DNA from 2 places in the Nocardioides sp. DN36 genome. Region 2 is predicted to be linked to the other one. Evidence: riboswitches for the same ligand, from Rfam matches in the RefSeq annotation. Region 2 holds a riboswitch; the other holds the start of a gene.

Region 1 (8,461 bases), 630 kb from region 2:
ATCGACTTCCGCACCGGCACTCCCTTCCAGAGCGTCAAGCACACCGAGACCGGCGTCGCCGTCACGGTCGAGGGTGGTGACGTCATCGAGGCGGAGCTCCTGCTGGTGGCGGTGGGCCGCGGCCCGTCGACCGACGGCCTCGGCTACGACGAGCAGGGCGTCGCCATGGAGCGCGGCTTCGTGCTCGCCGACGAGCGCTGCCGCACCAACCTCGACGGCGTCTACGCCGTCGGCGACATCGTCCCCGGTCTTCAGCTGGCCCACCGCGGCTTCCAGCAGGGCATCTTCGTGGCCGAGGACATCGCCGGCCTCGACCCGCAGCCCATCGACGAGGCGGGCATCCCGCGCGTCACCTACTCGCACCCCGAGATCGCCTCCGTCGGGCTCGACGAGGCCAAGGCCTCGGAGAAGTACGGCGCCGACGGCATCGAGACCGTCACCTACGACCTCGGGGGCAACGGCAAGAGCCAGATCCTCAAGACGCAGGGCTTCGTGAAGCTGGTGCGCCAGAAGGACGGCCCGGTCGTCGGCATCCACCTCGTCGGCGATCGTGTCGGCGAGCTGATCGGTGAGGCGCAGCTGATCTACAACTGGGAGGGGCACGCCGAGGACGTGGCTCCCCTGGTCCACGCCCACCCGACCCAGAACGAAGCCCTCGGCGAGGCCCACCTGGCCCTGGCCGGCAAGCCCCTGCACGCCCACTCCTGACCCGAACCACCACCAGAACTCCACACGAAGAGACGCGAGCGAAGGAACTCCATGGCCACCGAAGTCAACCTGCCGGCACTCGGCGAGTCCGTCACCGAAGGCACCGTCACCCGCTGGCTGAAGTCGGTCGGTGACACCGTCGCCGTCGACGAGCCGCTGCTCGAGGTCTCCACCGACAAGGTCGACACCGAGATCCCCTCGCCGGTCGCGGGCACCCTGCTCGAGATCAAGGCGCAGGAGGACGACACCGTCGAGGTGGGCGCCGTGCTCGCCATGATCGGCGACGAGGGCGAGTCCGCCGGCGACGCCGGCGGCTCGGACGAGTCCGCCCAGCAGGCGGAGGAGCAGGCGGACGAGCAGCCCGCCGAGGACCAGGCCGAGGAGCAGCAGGCCGAGGAGCCCGCCGCTGCCGAGGAGCCGGCCCCGGCCGCCGAGGAGGCAGAGAAGCCCGCAGCCGAGACCAAGCCCTCCGGCGGTTCCGGCACGTCGGTCACCCTGCCCGCCCTGGGCGAGTCGGTCACCGAGGGCACCGTCACCCGCTGGCTGAAGAAGGTCGGCGAGGAGGTCGCGGTCGACGAGCCGCTGCTCGAGGTCTCCACCGACAAGGTCGACACCGAGATCCCCTCCCCCGTCGCCGGCACCCTGCTCGAGATCAAGGTCGAGGAGGACGAGACGGTCGAGGTCGGCGCCGAGCTGGCCGTCATCGGCGACAAGGACGCCGCGCCCGCCGAGAAGGCCCCCGAGCCGGAGCCCGAGCCGGAGCCGAAGCAGGAGGAGAAGGCGCCCGAGCCGGAGCCGGAGCCCAAGCCCGAGCCGAAGCAGGAGGAGAAGGCGCCCGAGCCGCAGAAGCAGCCCGAGCCCGAGCCGCAGCAGGCGCCGGCCGCCAGCGCCCCTGCGCCGGAGGCCACCGTGAGCTCCGACCGCGGCGAGCAGGCCGGCTACGTCACCCCGCTGGTCCGCAAGCTCGCGACCCAGCACGACGTCGACCTGTCGACCGTGACCGGCACCGGCGTCGGCGGCCGGATCCGCAAGCAGGACGTGCTCGAGGCCGCCAAGGCCAAGGAGGCCCCGGCGCCCGCGCCGGCCGCCGCCCCGCAGGCACCGGCCGCTGCGTCCTCCGCGCCTGCCGCTGCGCCGACGACCCCGTCGCCGCTGCGTGGCAAGACCGAGAAGATGTCGCGACTGCGCAAGATCATCGCGTCCCGGATGGTCGAGTCGCTCCAGACCTCGGCCCAGCTGACCCAGGTCATGGAGGTGGACGTCACCAACATCGCGCGGCTGCGCGAGGCGGCGAAGGCCGACTTCCTGGCCCGCGAGGGCGTGAAGCTGACCTACCTGCCGTTCTTCGCCAAGGCAGCGATCGACGCGCTGAAGGTGCACCCGTCGCTGAACGCGACGATCGACACCGAGGCCGGCGAGGTCACCTACTTCGACCGCGAGAACGTCGCGTTCGCGGTGGACACCGAGAAGGGCCTGCTCACCCCCGTGGTCAAGGACGCGGGCGACCTGTCGATCGCCGGGCTGGCGAAGAAGATCGCCGACGTCGCCGAGCGCACCCGCACCAACAAGATCGGCCCCGACGAGCTGTCCGGCGGCACCTTCACGATCACCAACCTGGGCAGCTTCGGGGCGCTCTTCGACACCCCGATCATCAACAAGCCGCAGGTCGCGATCCTCGGCCCCGGCGCGGTCGTCAAGCGCCCGGTGGTCATCGACGACCCGAACCTCGGCGAGACGATCGCCGTCCGTTACATGGTCTACCTGTCCCTGTCCTACGACCACCAGCTGGTCGACGGCGCGGACGCGGGCCGGTTCCTCAAGGACGTCAAGCAGCGCCTGGAGTCCGGCCAGTTCGAGGTCTGAGCACGACCTGACACGAGGCCCCGGTGACCGCAAGGTCGCCGGGGCCTCGTGCACGTCACCGGGGCTCGTGCCCGCCGAGTCGGCGCTGCTTGACGCTCATGCTGGTCAACCAGCGCCGACTCGGCGTACCGCTGAGGTCAACGAGCGCCGACTCGGCGTACTGCCCGGGGTACTTCAGCGCCGAGTCGGCGTTGCTTGACACATCTGCTGGTCAACCAGCGCCGACTCGGCGTACTGCCGGGGGTACATCAGCGCCGACTCGGCGTGCCCCGGGACGTCAGAAACGTGCCGGACTATCTCCTAGAAGTCGTCGTCGAAGCTGACCTGGCCGGTGACCCCGACCTGGTACGCCGAGACCCGGCGCTCGAAGAAGTTCGACAGCTCCTGCACGTCCTGCAGCTCCATGAACAGCAGCGGGTTCTTCGAGCCGTAGATCCTGGGCAGGTCGAGGCGCTCCATGCGCTGGTCGGCGACGTACTCCAGGTAGGACCGCATGTCGGCGGTGGACAGACCCGCCACACCCTGCCCGAGCAGGTCCTCGGCGAACTGCGCCTCGGCGTCGACCGCCTCCGTGACCATCTCCCGCACCCGGGCCGCCAGCTCGTCGTCGAACAGGTCGGGCTCCTCGGCCCGCACCGTGTCGACCACGTCGAACGCGAAGGCCATGTGCATCGACTCGTCGCGGAACACCCAGTTCGTCCCGGAGGCCAGCCCGTTGAGCAGCCCGCGGGAGCGCAGGAAGTAGACGTAGGCGAAGGCACCGTAGAAGAACAGCCCCTCGATGCAGGCCGCGAAGCAGATCAGGTTGAGCAGGAAGCTGCGCCGGTCCTCCTTCGTCTCGAGGCGGCGCACGTCGAACAGCTCGTCGATCCAGCGGAAGCAGAAGTCCGCCTTGTGCTTGATCGAGGGGATGTTGTCCACGGCGGCGAAGGCCTCGTGCCGCTCCTTCTCGTCGGGGACGTAGGTGTCGAGCAGGGTCAGGTAGAACTGCACGTGCACCGCCTCCTCGAACAGCTGCCGCGACAGGTAGAGCCGGCCCTCGGGCGAGTTCACGTGCTGGTAGAGGTTGAGCACCAGGTTGTTCGCCACGATCGTGTCGCCGGTGGCGAAGAACGCGACCAGCCGCGACACCAGGTGCCGCTCGGCGGCGGACAGCTTCGCGAGGTCCCTGAGGTCGGTGTGCAGGTCGACCTCCTCGACCGTCCAGGTGTTCTTGATGGCGTCGCGGTAGCGCTCGTAGAAGTGCGGGTAGCGCATCGGCCGGAGGGTGAGGTTCATCCCCGGGTCGAGCAGCATCCTGGTGTCGGTGGTGTCCGTGGTCGTCGTCATTCGCAGGCCTCGCAGGTCTCGGGGTTCTCCAGGGAGCAGGTGGTTCCTGAGGAGGCGACGGAGGAGCCGTCTCGAAGGGCGACCGCTTCCTGATCGGGGACGGCGGCGCGCGCGGCACCGACGGTCGTCTGCTGGATGCGCGTCGCGGGCCGCGAACGCAGGTAGTACGTCGTCTTCAGCCCGGCCTTCCACGCGTGGAGGTACATCGAGCTGAGCTTCCCGATGGTCGGGCTGGGCAGGAACAGGTTCAGCGACTGGCTCTGGTCGACGTACGGCTGCCGGGCCGCGGCCATGTCGACCAGCGCCCGCTGCGGCAGCTCCCACGCGGTCCGGAAGAGCACCCGCACGTCCTCGGGGATCGCGGCGATCCCCTGCACGGATCCCTCCTGCCGCTTCACCTGCTCGCGCACCTCGTTGGTCCACAGGCCTCGCGAGCGCAGCTCACGGACCAGCGCGGCGTTGACCTGGAGGAACTCCCCCGACAGCGTCTCGCGCTTGAAGAGGTTCGACACCTGCGGCTCGATGCACTCGTAGCAGCCGGCGATCGAGGCGATCGTGGCGGTCGGCGCGATCGCCACCAGCAGCGAGTTGCGCAACCCGTGCTCCGACACCTGCTCGCGCAGCCGGGCCCAGCGCTCGGTCTGGGTCGGCGTCACGCCCCACAGGTCCGGCTGCAGGTCGCCCCGCGCCGCGCGGGTGTCGGCGTACGCCGGGTGGGCACCGTGCACCGCGGCCAGCTCGGCCGAGCGCTCGAGCGCGGAGAGGTAGATCTCCTCCGCGACCCGGGTCGACAGCTCCCGAGCCTCGTCGGAGTCGAACGGCAGCCCCAGCGCGAAGAAGACGTCCTGCAGCCCCATGCAGCCCAGGCCCACCGGCCGCCAGCGCGGGTTCGACGCCGCCGACTCCGGGCTCGGGTAGTAGTTGATGTCGATGACCCGGTCGAGATAGGTCACCGCCGTGCGCACGGTGGCGCGCAGCTTGTCCCAGTCGAGCTCCCTCGGTTTCGAGACGCTCGCTGACGCTCGCTCCTCGACCAGCGGACGCAGGTGCTGGGCGAGGTTGACCGAGCCGAGGTTGCACACCGCGGTCTCGGCGTCGCTGGAGACCTCGATGATCTCGGTGCACAGGTTCGACAGGTGCACGACGTTGCCCGGCACCGCGGTCTGGTTGCAGGTGCGGTTGGACGCGTCCTTGAACGTCATCCAGCCGTTCCCGGTCTGCGCGAGGGTGCGCATCATCTTCGCGTAGAGGTCACGCGCCCGCACCCGGCGTACGACGCGACCGTCGGCCTCGGCGGCCCGGTAGGCCCGGTCGAACTCCTCGCCCCACAGGTCCGGCAGCTCGGGCGCGGCATCGGGGTCGACCAGGCTCCACTCCTCGTCCGCCTCGACCCGGCGCATGAACTCGTCGGGCACCCAGTGGGCCAGGTTGAGGTTGTGGGTGCGCCGGGCGTCCTCGCCGGTGTTGTCGCGCAGCTCGAGGAACTCCTCGACGTCGGGGTGCCACGGCTCGAGGTAGACGCACGCGGCCCCCTTGCGCCGGCCGCCCTGGTTGACCGCCGACACCGAGGCGTCGAGGGTGCGCAGGAACGGCACGATCCCGTTGGAGTGGCCGTTGGTGCCGCGGATCAGGGCCCCGCGGGAGCGCACCCGCGAGAACGAGATGCCGATGCCGCCGGCGAACTTCGACAGCGCCGCCACCTGTCCGTAGCGGGCGTAGATCGACTCCAGCTCGTCGCGCGGGCTGTCGACGAGGTAGCACGACGACATCTGGGTGTGCCGGGTCCCGGAGTTGAACAGCGTCGGCGAGCTCGGCAGGTAGGCCAGCGAGGCCATCAGCCGGTAGAGCTCGATCGCCTCGGCGGGGGTGGTCGCCAGCCCGCAGGCGACCCGCATCAGCCAGTACTGCGGGGTCTCGACCACGAGCCGGGTCTCCGGGTGGCGCAGCAGGTAGCGGTCGTAGACGGTGCGCAGCCCGAAGTACTCGAAGCGCAGGTCGTTGGCGGTGTCGATGGCCTGGTCGAGCTTGCGGGCGTTCGCCTCGACGAAGTCGGCGGTGGCGTCCCCGACCAGCCCCTCGAGCCGACCGAGCCGGACGGACTGGCTGAAGGACGCGATCTGCTGGCCGGCGACCTCCTTCTCGACGTACGCCGCCAGCAGCCGGGCGGCCAGCCGGGAGTACTCCGACTCGTTCGCGGTCAGCTCGGCCGCGGTCTGGATCGACAGCCGGTCCAGCTCCGCAGTGGTGGCGCCGTCGTACAGGCCCGAGATGGTGCGCGTCGCCACGGTGAGCGGCTCGACGTGCGACAGGCCGGTCGCGCAGCGCTCGACCGCGCGGACGATCTTGTTGAGGTCGACCGGTTCACGGTCGCCGTTGCGCTTGCACACCGTCATCGTGGTGCGCACGGTGGGTTGGGTCGTCTGGGTCATGCTGCTCTCTCCTCGCGAGCTCGCCGGGTGCCGGGGACCTGCGAGGAGACGACGACGCGGACGCGTCCGGTTCGAGGGCGCGCCCGTGCTGTCGTGCGACCCACCCGCGAGGTCCGCGACGAACCGCGCACAGGTCGTGCGCGGGCGCTGGCAGGTCTTCGGACTCGTGGGCACAACTCTCGACCCCTACTGACCGTCGCTTCCCAGCTCCATGGTGCGGAGCCAGTGCGTGTGACGGCGTTCGTTCCCACTCACCGCTGCGGGGCAGTCCCGGACTCGCACCGGGTTCCCTCTTGCCCCGGAGCGCCACCTGCAGGCGACGCTCCGGACCAGCACGAGCACCATATCCAGTGGCGTACGCCGATCACCGGCACCACATCTTGTGTCGGCGTGTCGAAGAACGCCCGGCCGTGTTGCGGTGGCCTGTCAGGCTGTCGTCATGCGGATCGTGATCGCCGGCGCGTCCGGCTTCCTCGGGAGCAACCTCGGCTACGAGCTGCGTCAGCGCGGGCACCTGGTGACCCGGCTGGTGCGCAGGCCCGCTCAGGAGCCGGACGAGTCCACGTGGGACCCGTACGCCGGCACCTACGAGCGCGACGTCATCGAGGAGTCCGACGTCGTGGTCAACCTCGCCGGGACGCCGACGGCCGGCAACCCCCACTCGTCGCGGTGGGCGCGCGAGCTGCGCGAGAGCCGGGTGACCACGACACGGGTGCTCGCCCGCGCCGTCGCCGAGACGGAGTCGAAGCCCGCGTTCCTCGCCGGCAACGGCATCTCCTGGTACGGCGACCACGGGGACCAGGTGCTGACCGAGGCCTCCGACAGCCGGGGGCACGCGCTCCTGACCGAGGTGACCCGGGACTGGCAGGCCGCGACCACGCCGGCGACGGAGGCCGGCGCGCGCGTCTGCGTGCTGCGCACCTCGCCGGTGATGGACCGGCGCAGCGAGCCGCTCAAGCAGCTGCGGCTGCTCTTCAGGGCGGGGCTGGGCGCGCGGCTCGGCGACGGGAAGCAGTACATGGCGATGATCTCGCTGCGCGACTGGGTGGGCGCGGTGGCCCACCTCGCGGAGCACCCCACCGCCAGCGGACCGTTCAACCTCTGCTGCCCCGAGACCCCGACCAACGCCGAGTTCACCAAGGCGCTCGCCGCGGCCGTGCACCGTCCCGCGATCGTCTTCGTGCCGAAGACCGCGCTCCGGGTGGGCGCGGGCCGGATGGCGCCCGAGCTGCTGGGCTCGCTCAACGTGCGGCCGGCCGCGCTGGCCGAGTCCGGCTACGAGTTCCGGGACCGCGACGTGGACGCCGTGCTGCGCACCGGGCTCGCCGGCTGACCGCCCGCGGGCTCAGCGTACGGGCACCCAGCGCGCCAGCGTGCTCTCGAGCAGCGCGGGCACGACGGGCTTGGTCAGGAAGTCGTCCATCCCCGCGTCCCGGCAGCGGTCCCGCTCCTCCGCGGTCGCCGCGGCCGTCATCGCGATGATCGGGATCCGGCGGCCGTCGCCGCGCATGGCGCGCACCGCGCGGGTCGCGTCGAAGCCGTCCATCACCGGCATCTGGCAGTCCATCAGGATGGTGTCGAAGCCGTCGGGCTCGTCGGCCAGCGCGGCCACCCCGGCGGCCCCGTTGTCGGCGATCACGACGTCGTAGCCCAGCCCGCGCAGCACCCCCTCGGCGACCAGCTGGTTGACCTCGTTGTCCTCCACCGCCAGCACTCGCCCGCGCGACTCGGCGGTCCCGTCGCTCATCGGCAGCGGCGCGGCCAGGCGCGGCTCACCGCGGCCCCCGAGCGTGGCCAGGGTGTCGAGCAGGCGCGAGGGCAGCACCGGCTTGCCGAGGAACGCGTCGAGGCCCGCGTCGGCGAGCCACTCGGCGGCGGGCTCGACCGCGGACGACAGCAGCGCGAGGCGGGTGTCGCGGTGCCGCTCCTCGGCGCGGATGATCCGCGCGAGCTGCTCGCCGTCGGCGCCGGGCATCATGTAGTCCAGCAGCACCACGTCGTACCTCTGGTCGTGGCGGACGGACGCGTCGAGCTCGACCAGGGCGTCGTACGCCGACTCCACGACCGTCACGTGCACCCGCCAGGCCTCGAGCTGCTCGCGCAGGATGAACCGGTTGGTCTCGTTGTCGTCC
Region 2 (8,461 bases):
GATGTACGGCACGGTCGCGCTCCTGAACCCGAAGGACCAGCGACTGGTGGCGGGCTTCGTGGTCAACAAGTTCCGTGGCGAACTGGCGCTCCTCTCCCCCGGCCTGGGCTCCATGGAGCGGCTGACGGGCCGTCGGGTGTTTGGCGTGCTGCCGTGGGATCCGAGCCTGTGGCTGGACTCCGAGGACGCTCTCGACCTCGAGGGTCGTCGCTCGCGCGGTGAGGCCGCCTTCCGGATCGCAGTCGTGCGGTTGCCGCGGATCAGCAACTTCACCGATGTCGACGCGCTCGGGTTGGAGCCCGACCTCGACGTCGTCTTCGTCTCCAATCCCCGCGACGTCGCCGATGCCGATCTGCTCGTGGTGCCGGGGACCCGCTCGACGATCAGCGACCTGGCCTGGCTGCGCGCACGGGGCCTGGACGCCGCGATCCTCGACCACGCCCGCCGAGGTCGCCCGGTGCTCGGCATCTGCGGCGGTTTCCAGATGCTCGGTCGCACCATCAGCGACCCTGCCGGTGTCGAGGGCGTGCCGGGTGCCGAGGTCGAGGGGCTGGGGCTGCTCGACGTCCGCACCGACTTCGCCGCCGAGAAGGTGCTGCGATTGCCCGCCGGCGCCGCCCTGGGCGCACCTGCCTCGGGCTACGAGATCCACCACGGCCGGGTCACCCGCGGCGGTGGCGAGGAGTTCCTCGGCGGAGCCCGTGCGGGCAAGGTCTTCGGCACGATGTGGCACGGCAGCCTCGAGGGCGACGCGCTGCGGGGTGCGCTGTTGTCCGAGCTGTTGGGCCGAGAGCCGTCCGCGGTGAGCTTCGGTGCCGCCCGCGACGCCCGGCTCGACCGGCTGGGCGACTTGGTCGAGGAGCACCTCGACGTCGACGCACTGCTGACACTCGCCCGCGACGGCACACCCGCCGGCCTGCCCGTCCTACCCCCAGGAGGTTCCCCGTGAGGCTGCTGCTCCTGGGAGGCACCAGCGAGGCCCGCGACCTCGCCGCCCGGCTCGTCGACGATCGCGACAGCGGCATCGAGGTGACCAGTTCCCTGGCCGGCCGGGTTGCCGAGCCGCGTCTGCCGGTCGGGAGGGTGCGCATCGGCGGCTTCGGCGGGGTCGAGGGTCTGCGGGCCGCGCTTGCCGAGTACGACGCCGTGGTTGACGCGACGCATCCCTTCGCCCTCGGCATGAGCGCCAACGCCGTAGCCGCCTGTCGCCTCGAAGACGTCCCCCTGCTGCGGCTCGAGCGGCCCGGTTGGGAGCCAGACCCGAGGTGGCACTACGTCGACGACCACGAACGGGCGAGCACGCTGGCTGCCTCTCTCGGTGCGCGGCCGTTCCTCACAGTCGGCCGCCAGGAGCTGGCTCGCTTCGTCCCCGCGCTGTCCGGCCACGCCGTGCTCGCCCGGGTCGTCGACCGTCCCGCCCTCGACCTGCCCGAGGCGTGGTCGCTGCTGACCAGCCGTGGCCCCTACACCCTCGATGGCGAGCTCGCCCTGATGCGGCAGCACGCCATCGACGTCCTCGTCACCAAGGACTCAGGCGGCAGCTACACGTGGCCCAAGATTCAGGCCGCAGCCGAGCTCGACGTCGCCGTGGTCGTCGTACGGCGTCCCGCGTGCCCGGTCGGGGTGCCGATCGTGCACGACGTGGACGATGCCGTCGCCTGGGTCAGGGAGCAGTCGTGAGAGTGCTCGTCACCGGCGGAGTCCGCTCCGGCAAGTCCTGTCACGCGGAGTCGCTCCTGACCGGACCGGTCACCTACCTCGCCCCAGGGCCGGTCCAGGACGACGCCGACTGGGCCGCGCGGATCGCCGTCCATCGGGCGCGGCGGCCTGTCGACTGGACGACTGTCGAGTCCCACGACCTCGTCGGAGTGCTCGCGCGCACGGACGGGCACGTCATGGTCGATTGCCTGGGCACGTGGCTCACGGCGGTGCTCGACGAGCGTGGCCTCTGGGGTGCGCCGGCGGACGAGATCACCGACGTGATCGGACACGTGGCGCAGGAGACAGCGGACGTCCTCGCTGTTCGCGACCAGGGAGAGGACACCGTTCTCGTCACCAACGAGGTCGGCCTGGGCGTCGTCCCCGAGCACCGGTCCGGTCGGCTCTTCCGGGACCTGCTCGGACTGGTCAACCAGCGCATCGCGGCGGCCTGCGACGAGGTGCACCTGGTGATCGCAGGCAGGGTGATCCGGCTATGACCCAGCCAGGCACCGCGCTGCTTCTCGTTGGCATGTCCGTCTCCGATGTCGACCGTCGCGACGAGCTGCTCGCGGCGGCCGACCGCCACCATGCGGGCGTCGCCTTCTTGCAGATGGGCGACCCATCGCTCTCGCGCGAGCTCACCCGGCTCGCGGACGCCGGCGCCACCACGATCAGCCTCGCCGGCATCAGCCTCGGCCCGCTCGCCCCTGGGCAGTCATGGCTACGGAGGATCGCCTCCCACTGGTGGCGCGAGCGCGCCGGGCACCGGCCGGTGATCGAGGTTGCGACCCGGCTGGCCTCTACGATCGAGGAGATCGAGGTCGCGCTGTTCGACCTGAAGCCGATCTCCGGCGCCGAGCCGGGCCTGACCTCGACCGCCTGGGAGGACGTGACCCGCCACCGGCGCCAGGTGCTCATCTGCCGCGGCCCGCGGTGCACGGCCCGCGGATCCGACGAGACGGCCCGCGCGCTGATCCTCGGACTGATGGAGGCCGGGCTCGGCGACCATGACGTGCTGGTCACCCACACTGGTTGTCAGTTCCCCTGCAACCAGGCCCCGGTCGTCAGCGTGCAGCCCGACGACGTCTGGTACGGCGGCGTCGATCCCGGCGCGGCCCGCCGGATCGTGTCCGACCACCTGCTGGCCGACACTCCCGTGGAAAGCCGCCGGCTCCCGCGCTGAGCGCAGGAGCCGACAGGTTGGTTCGCGGGGCGGGCCGTCAGAGGCTCGCGGCGAGCGCGCGCCGCTGCGCCCGCGCCGTGTGCGCGGCGTAGAGCCGACCGACCAGTCCGGTGAGCACCACGCCGATCACGCCCCACATCGTGGCCAGCGTGAACAGTGACGCCCGGCGGAAGAACCAGAGCGTGTCGGCCGGGAAGTCGCCGACCTCGTTGACGGTGGCGAAGAGCTGGCCGGCGACGGCCATGACGGCCAGGTAGCCGGCTGCACCGGCGACGACGCCACCGTAGGTGCCGAGGCGGTTGCGCAGCCGCAGCGCGACGTACGTCGCGGCGACGGCCGTCAGGACCGAGACGGCCACGAAGCCGAAGTAGAGCGCAGTCCTGTCGCCGATGGTGTCACCACTTCCGACCGCCGGCGGGTTCGCCGGATACTTCAGGAACGGCACCAGGGCGAAGGCGACGAAGCCGAGCAGAGTGATCAGGGCGGTGGACTGGCCGGGCTGGAGCCGGCCCATGCGGCCGATGGTGCCGGCCGCGACGAGGGCGACGATGCCGCCGAGCGCGAGTCCGACGGCGAGGCTGCCGGTGAGCAGGCCCCAGGTCCGCTGGTTGTCCCGGGAGACTTCGGTATCCTCGCCCTCGTCACCGTGAGAGTGGCTGTGCGTGTGGCTGTGGCCTCCGGAGGCCTCGTCGCCATGGTCGTGGGACGCGTCGGTCGGCGCCTCCTCGGCGGCGGTGCCTGACTCCTCGAGGGCGATGGCAGTCTCGACGTGGGGCTCCCCCACCGAGTACGCGACGAAGAAGGTGGCGATGCCGGCAACCAGGCCGGCGATCAGACCACGGATGAGAAATGCACGTGCGGTCATGCTGGTTTCCGTTCAGGAAGCAGCGCGGCGCCGACGCCGGCGCCGCGCGCGAGAAGTGTCGTCAACAGCCCCGCCGCGCTTGTTCGGGGTCGCTATCGCGCCGAAGAGCGCTCAGAGCTCGGCCGGGATCCCGGGCTCAGGCCTGGATCCGGGCCGGAATCAGGCTCAGTGGCAGGGGTAGCCGAGGAGGTGGCGTCCGTCGTGGACCCACTCGTGGATGGCCGTGCCGGACAGGAGGGAGACGGCACCCTGGTCGGTGCTGACGAAGAAGAGCACCAGCGTTCCGAGGAGACCGAAGAACAGCGCCCATGGCGCCAGCTGGCCGAACGGGATGGTGGGAACGGAAGGTGCGCCGGCGACCGGCGCCGCAGAGACCTGCGACATGTGTCCTCCTCAGGGATACGTGCGTCCCTGTTCGATGGGATGGATGACGGACACTCGGGTCTGACTCCACCGCCCGGAGGCGATGTCACAGTAGCGCGACTGTGCCGGATTCTCACCGGCTTCCTCGTGCCCGTTAGCCGGATGCTATCGCACTCCGGCCCGCTGTGCGCCGAGCCACGAGCAACGCGCCGGATGCCGACACGACCGCACCGATGATGCCAACCCTGCGTGCGAGTCGGGCGGCCCGACCGATGTCCTCGGGTCGTACGGCGCGCCCGTCGCCCATGACGGAACGGTGCTCGAGCCGGCTGCCGTAGTAGCGGTTCGTGCCGCCCAGCCGGATGCCGAGAGCGCCGGCGAAAGTGGCCTCGACGACTCCGGCGTTGGGGCTGGGATGGGCGGCGGCGTCACGGCGCCATGCCTTGGCGGCGGACCGCGCCGTTCCTGGCGAGGCAAGGAGCGTGGCGGCACCGGCGATCCGCGAGCCGGGCAGGTTGACCAGATCGTCGAAGCGGGCGGCGGCCCAGCCGAACCGCTCATAGCGGTCGTTGTGGTGGCCGACCATCGCGTCGAGGGTGTTGGCCGCCCGGTAGCCGAGCAGCCCGGGCATCCCGGCCACGGCTCCGCACAGCAGCGGTGCAACGACGGCGTCCGAGGTGTTCTCCGCGACGGACTCCACGACCGCGCGCGCGACCTCCGACTCCTCCAGCGCCGAGGTGTCGCGGCCCACCAGATGGGTGAGGCGTTCACGGGCGGCCGGGAGGTCGCCTGCTCTCAGGAGCGCGTCGACCGCGAGTGCCTCGCGCTCCAGCGAGCGCCCACCGAGCACCGTCCAGGCCACCACCGCGGTGGCCACCGCCTGGGCGACGGGGTTCCGCGCCGCTGCCCGCTCCGCTACGACTCCCACCACGATCGCCGCCCCGACGAGTGCCGCCGTGTGTGCCGCACCCCGCGGCCGCGAGTCGGCGTACAGCCGACGCTCCAGCGCCGCGGCCGCGTTGCCGAAGCCGGCAACGGGATGGAGATGCTGCGGGTCTCCGAGCACGCGGTCCGCGGCGAACCCGAGCAGAAGACCGACGGCTCGGGCGCTCACGAGAGGGCCACCAGCAGGGCGGCGAGCGCCAGCTCGATCGCGGCGCCGAAGACGTCGCCGGTGACGCCGCCGAGCCGCCGCACCGCTCGCGCGACGAAGACGGCGACCACGGCGAGTGCCATCGCGCTGGCCAGCGCTCCGCGCCACCAGGTGAGTCCGGACCAAGCGCCGGCGAGCGAGAGAACGGCGGCGCACGTCAGCCACATGAGCACGACGACCGGCCGGGCCACGGTGCCGGTGTAGGTGTCGCCGAGTCCCCCGGGTCGTGCGGACGGCACGCCCCGGGCGCAGCAGGTGGCGAGCGCGGCGCGGGAGACGCAGAGCGCGCAGCCGGCGAGGACGGCGGCGCGCACAGGGTGCGGTGAGGCCAATACTGCGACCAGGCCTGTGGCCTGCAGGCCGAGGACCAGGACCACCGCCACGACGCCGGCCGGACCCGACGTGCCGCTCTTCATCACCGCCAATGACCGCTCACGGTCGTAGGAGGCCGCCACGCCGTCGACGGTGTCGGAGAGCCCGTCGAGGTGGAAGGCGCGGTTGCCGAGGATGGTTGCGCCCAGCGCCAGCAGAGCCGCCACGGGGATCGGCACGTCGAGGCCATGCCCGGCCAGGGCCACCAGAGTCACCGCCACCGCGAGCGGCAGGACTGCCAGCGGTGCGAGCACCATGGCCATGCCGGCCCGGCGTCGGTCGACGAGGGCCGGTGGGGCGACGGGGATAGCGGTGAGTGTGCCGAGGGCCAGCCGCCACGCGTCGAGCAGCATCACGCCCGTAGCTCGGACAGCAACGCCACCTCGCGGAGCACGGCGGAGGCGCTGCGGACCACCGGAACGGCCGCGACAGCACCTGCCCCCTCCCCCAGCCGCATGCCGAGGTCGAGCAGCGGTTCTCGGCCCATCTTGGCGAGCGCGAGGGACTGGGCAGGCTCGGTGGAGCGGTGCCCGGCGGCGTACCAGGCGGCGGCGCCGGGCTCGATCCGGTCGGCGGTGAGGGCACAGGCCACGCTCATGAGTCCGTCGAGCAGCACCGGTACGCCGTCCTGGGCTGCGGCAAGGAGGTAGCCGGTGGTGGCGGCCAAGTCTGCGCTTCCCAAGGCTGTCAGTGTCTCGACCGGGTCGCCGGCCCGGGTGCCGGCACGCTGGAGGGCGATGTCGATCACCTCGGTCTTGTGCGCAAGCGCGACATCGTCGATCCCCGTGCCGCGCCCGACCACCTCGGCTGCGGGAAGCCCGAGGCCGGCGGCGACCAGGGACGCGGCGGGCGTGGTGTTGCCGATGCCCATGTCTCCGCCGAGGAGCAGCTGAGCACCGGCCCGGATCTCCTCTCGCGCGATCGCCGCCCCTGCGTCGAGGGCCTGCCGGGTCTGCTCCGGCGTGAGCGCGTCCTCGAGATGAATGGCGCCGCTGGACCGACGGACTTTGTGGACGGTCAGCGCCGCGCGAGTCGCCTCGTCGAGATCGGCGAAGTCGTCGTCGACACCGAGGTCTAGCACGCGGACCGCGACGCCGTGGGTGGCTGCCAAGGCATTCACAGCCGCCTTGCCGGCTAGGAAGGTGCGGACCATCGCACCGGTGATCGCGGGCGGGAACGCGGAGACACCGTGCGAGGCGACGCCATGGTCGCCGGCAAAGATGACCAGCCGGACGTCATTCACCGGCTTCGGAGGTACATGGCCCTGGCAGGACGCGAGCCAGATGCCCAGCTCGCCGAGGCGGCCGAGGGCACCGGGCGGGGTGGCCAGCGCGGCCAAGCGCTTGGCCGCATGATCGCGGGCGATGTCGGACGGGGCGGAGACGTAGGGCATGGCGGACCTCACAAGGTGGGCTGGAGAAGGCGGACCGCGTCGAGCGCGGTGAAGAACTGGTTCGTCATCCCCGGTGGACGCACGGCGATGCGGACCCAAGTGGAGTCGAGCCCCGGGAACGTGTCGGCCCGGCGTACAGCGACGCCGCGCTCCCTCAGCGCCGCATGAGCGCCCCGTCCCAGCCGCGCCAGGACGAAGGGCGCCGCCGATGGCGCGTAGTCAATCCCGCGTCCGCGAAGACCGCCTTCGAGGAAGTCGCGCCAACGCGCCAGCGTGGCCGCACGCTCGCGGACCTCGGGGGTCGCTGTCCGGCTGGTGCACGCGATCGTTGCGGCAATGGCCGGTGCCGAGACCGACCAGGGCGTTTGCCGGTCGGCCAACCAGCGGACATGGGCGCGGTCGCCGACGACGTAGCCGGCACGGATGCCCGGGATGGACCAGTGCTTGGTGAGACTCCGGACGACCACCAAGTCCCTGAGTCGCTCGCGGGCCAGGGAGCCGGTCTCGCCGGGCACCGCGTCCATGAACGCCTCGTCGACCACGACGAGACGGCCGCGTCGGCGCAGTCGGCGGAGCGTGTCTTCCAGGTGCAGGACACCGGTCGGATTGGTGGGATTGCCGATGACGACGAGGTCGGCGTCATCAGGGATCGCGTCGGGGTCGAGCGCGAAGCCATTCTCCGGTCGGCACAGGACCGTCGTCACGGTGTGTCCGGCCTGCTCCAGCGCCGCATGCGGCTCGGTGAACTGGGGGTGTACGACGACGGGGCGCCGCCATGGGCGCAGCTGGGCGATCAACGTGAACGCCTCCGCGGCGCCGGCGGTCGGAAGGACCTCCTCGAGCTCTCGGCCGTGCCGCTGGGCGATCGCGGCGCGGGCCGGCTCGGCGTCGGGGTACGCCGCCGCCGCGGTGAGGCTCTCGCGCAGGGCGCGCTCCAACCAGGCCGGCCGGCCGCCGTCGTAGACGTTGACGGCGAAGTCCAAGAGCCCCTCCCCCGTCTCGACGTCGCCGTGATGGCGCAAAGGGTCGGCCACACGGTCACGGGGTCGCGTGACGGGCACCGCAGGCGGAGCGGGCGAGACCACGTGCATCGGCGCGGCGTAGACGGCGTCGGCGAACCGCTGGGCGAGCTGAGGGTGGCCGGCCCAATGGACGTGGAGGTACGACGCGTGGAGGTTCCCGCTGGCATAGCCGACTGGTTCGTGGTCGATCGCCCAGGCCGCGCTCTCGCCGGCCGCCGGGGAGGTACGGGTGCGGTGGAACTCATGGCCGGTGACCTCCTCCCCTGCCTTGGTGAGGAGCGAATCGGTCGCGGCGACCGCAGCCGGGTAACGCAGCACGAGCCGCCCTGCCATCGCAGCCGTGGCCGGGAGGATGCCCGCCATGGGTGCGCCGTCGAGCGACTCGGCCAGGTAGAGCAACCCGGCGCAC

What was found. A riboswitch is a leader RNA that binds a small molecule or an ion and turns the genes downstream of it on or off. The one in region 2 is predicted to bind cobalamin.
Region 1: another riboswitch for cobalamin. It lies ahead of ACZ43H_RS05760 (ribonucleoside-diphosphate reductase subunit alpha); the one in region 2 lies ahead of ACZ43H_RS02660 (CbtB domain-containing protein).

The regions. Positions count from the first base shown of each region.
Region 1 is NZ_AP043823.1:992,991-1,001,451, reverse strand. It holds gene lpdA (dihydrolipoyl dehydrogenase) at 1-708, shown strand, start outside; gene sucB (2-oxoglutarate dehydrogenase, E2 component, dihydrolipoamide succinyltransferase) at 760-2,571, shown strand; gene ACZ43H_RS05765 (ribonucleotide-diphosphate reductase subunit beta) at 2,872-3,900, opposite strand; gene ACZ43H_RS05760 (ribonucleoside-diphosphate reductase subunit alpha) at 3,897-6,329, opposite strand; cobalamin riboswitch at 6,462-6,678, opposite strand; gene ACZ43H_RS05755 (TIGR01777 family oxidoreductase) at 6,769-7,662, shown strand; gene ACZ43H_RS05750 (response regulator) at 7,675-8,461, opposite strand, start outside.
Region 2 is NZ_AP043823.1:361,547-370,007, reverse strand. It holds gene ACZ43H_RS02685 (cobyric acid synthase) at 1-949, shown strand, start outside; gene ACZ43H_RS02680 (cobalt-precorrin-6A reductase) at 946-1,680, shown strand; gene ACZ43H_RS02675 (bifunctional adenosylcobinamide kinase/adenosylcobinamide-phosphate guanylyltransferase) at 1,677-2,198, shown strand; gene ACZ43H_RS02670 ((2Fe-2S) ferredoxin domain-containing protein) at 2,231-2,884, shown strand; gene ACZ43H_RS02665 (CbtA family protein) at 2,922-3,749, opposite strand; gene ACZ43H_RS02660 (CbtB domain-containing protein) at 3,915-4,133, opposite strand; adenosylcobalamin (AdoCbl) riboswitch at 4,135-4,284, opposite strand; gene ACZ43H_RS02655 (cobalamin biosynthesis protein) at 4,267-5,226, opposite strand; gene ACZ43H_RS02650 (adenosylcobinamide-GDP ribazoletransferase) at 5,223-5,990, opposite strand; gene cobT (nicotinate-nucleotide--dimethylbenzimidazole phosphoribosyltransferase) at 5,990-7,030, opposite strand; gene ACZ43H_RS02640 (cobyrinate a,c-diamide synthase) at 7,039-8,461, opposite strand, start outside.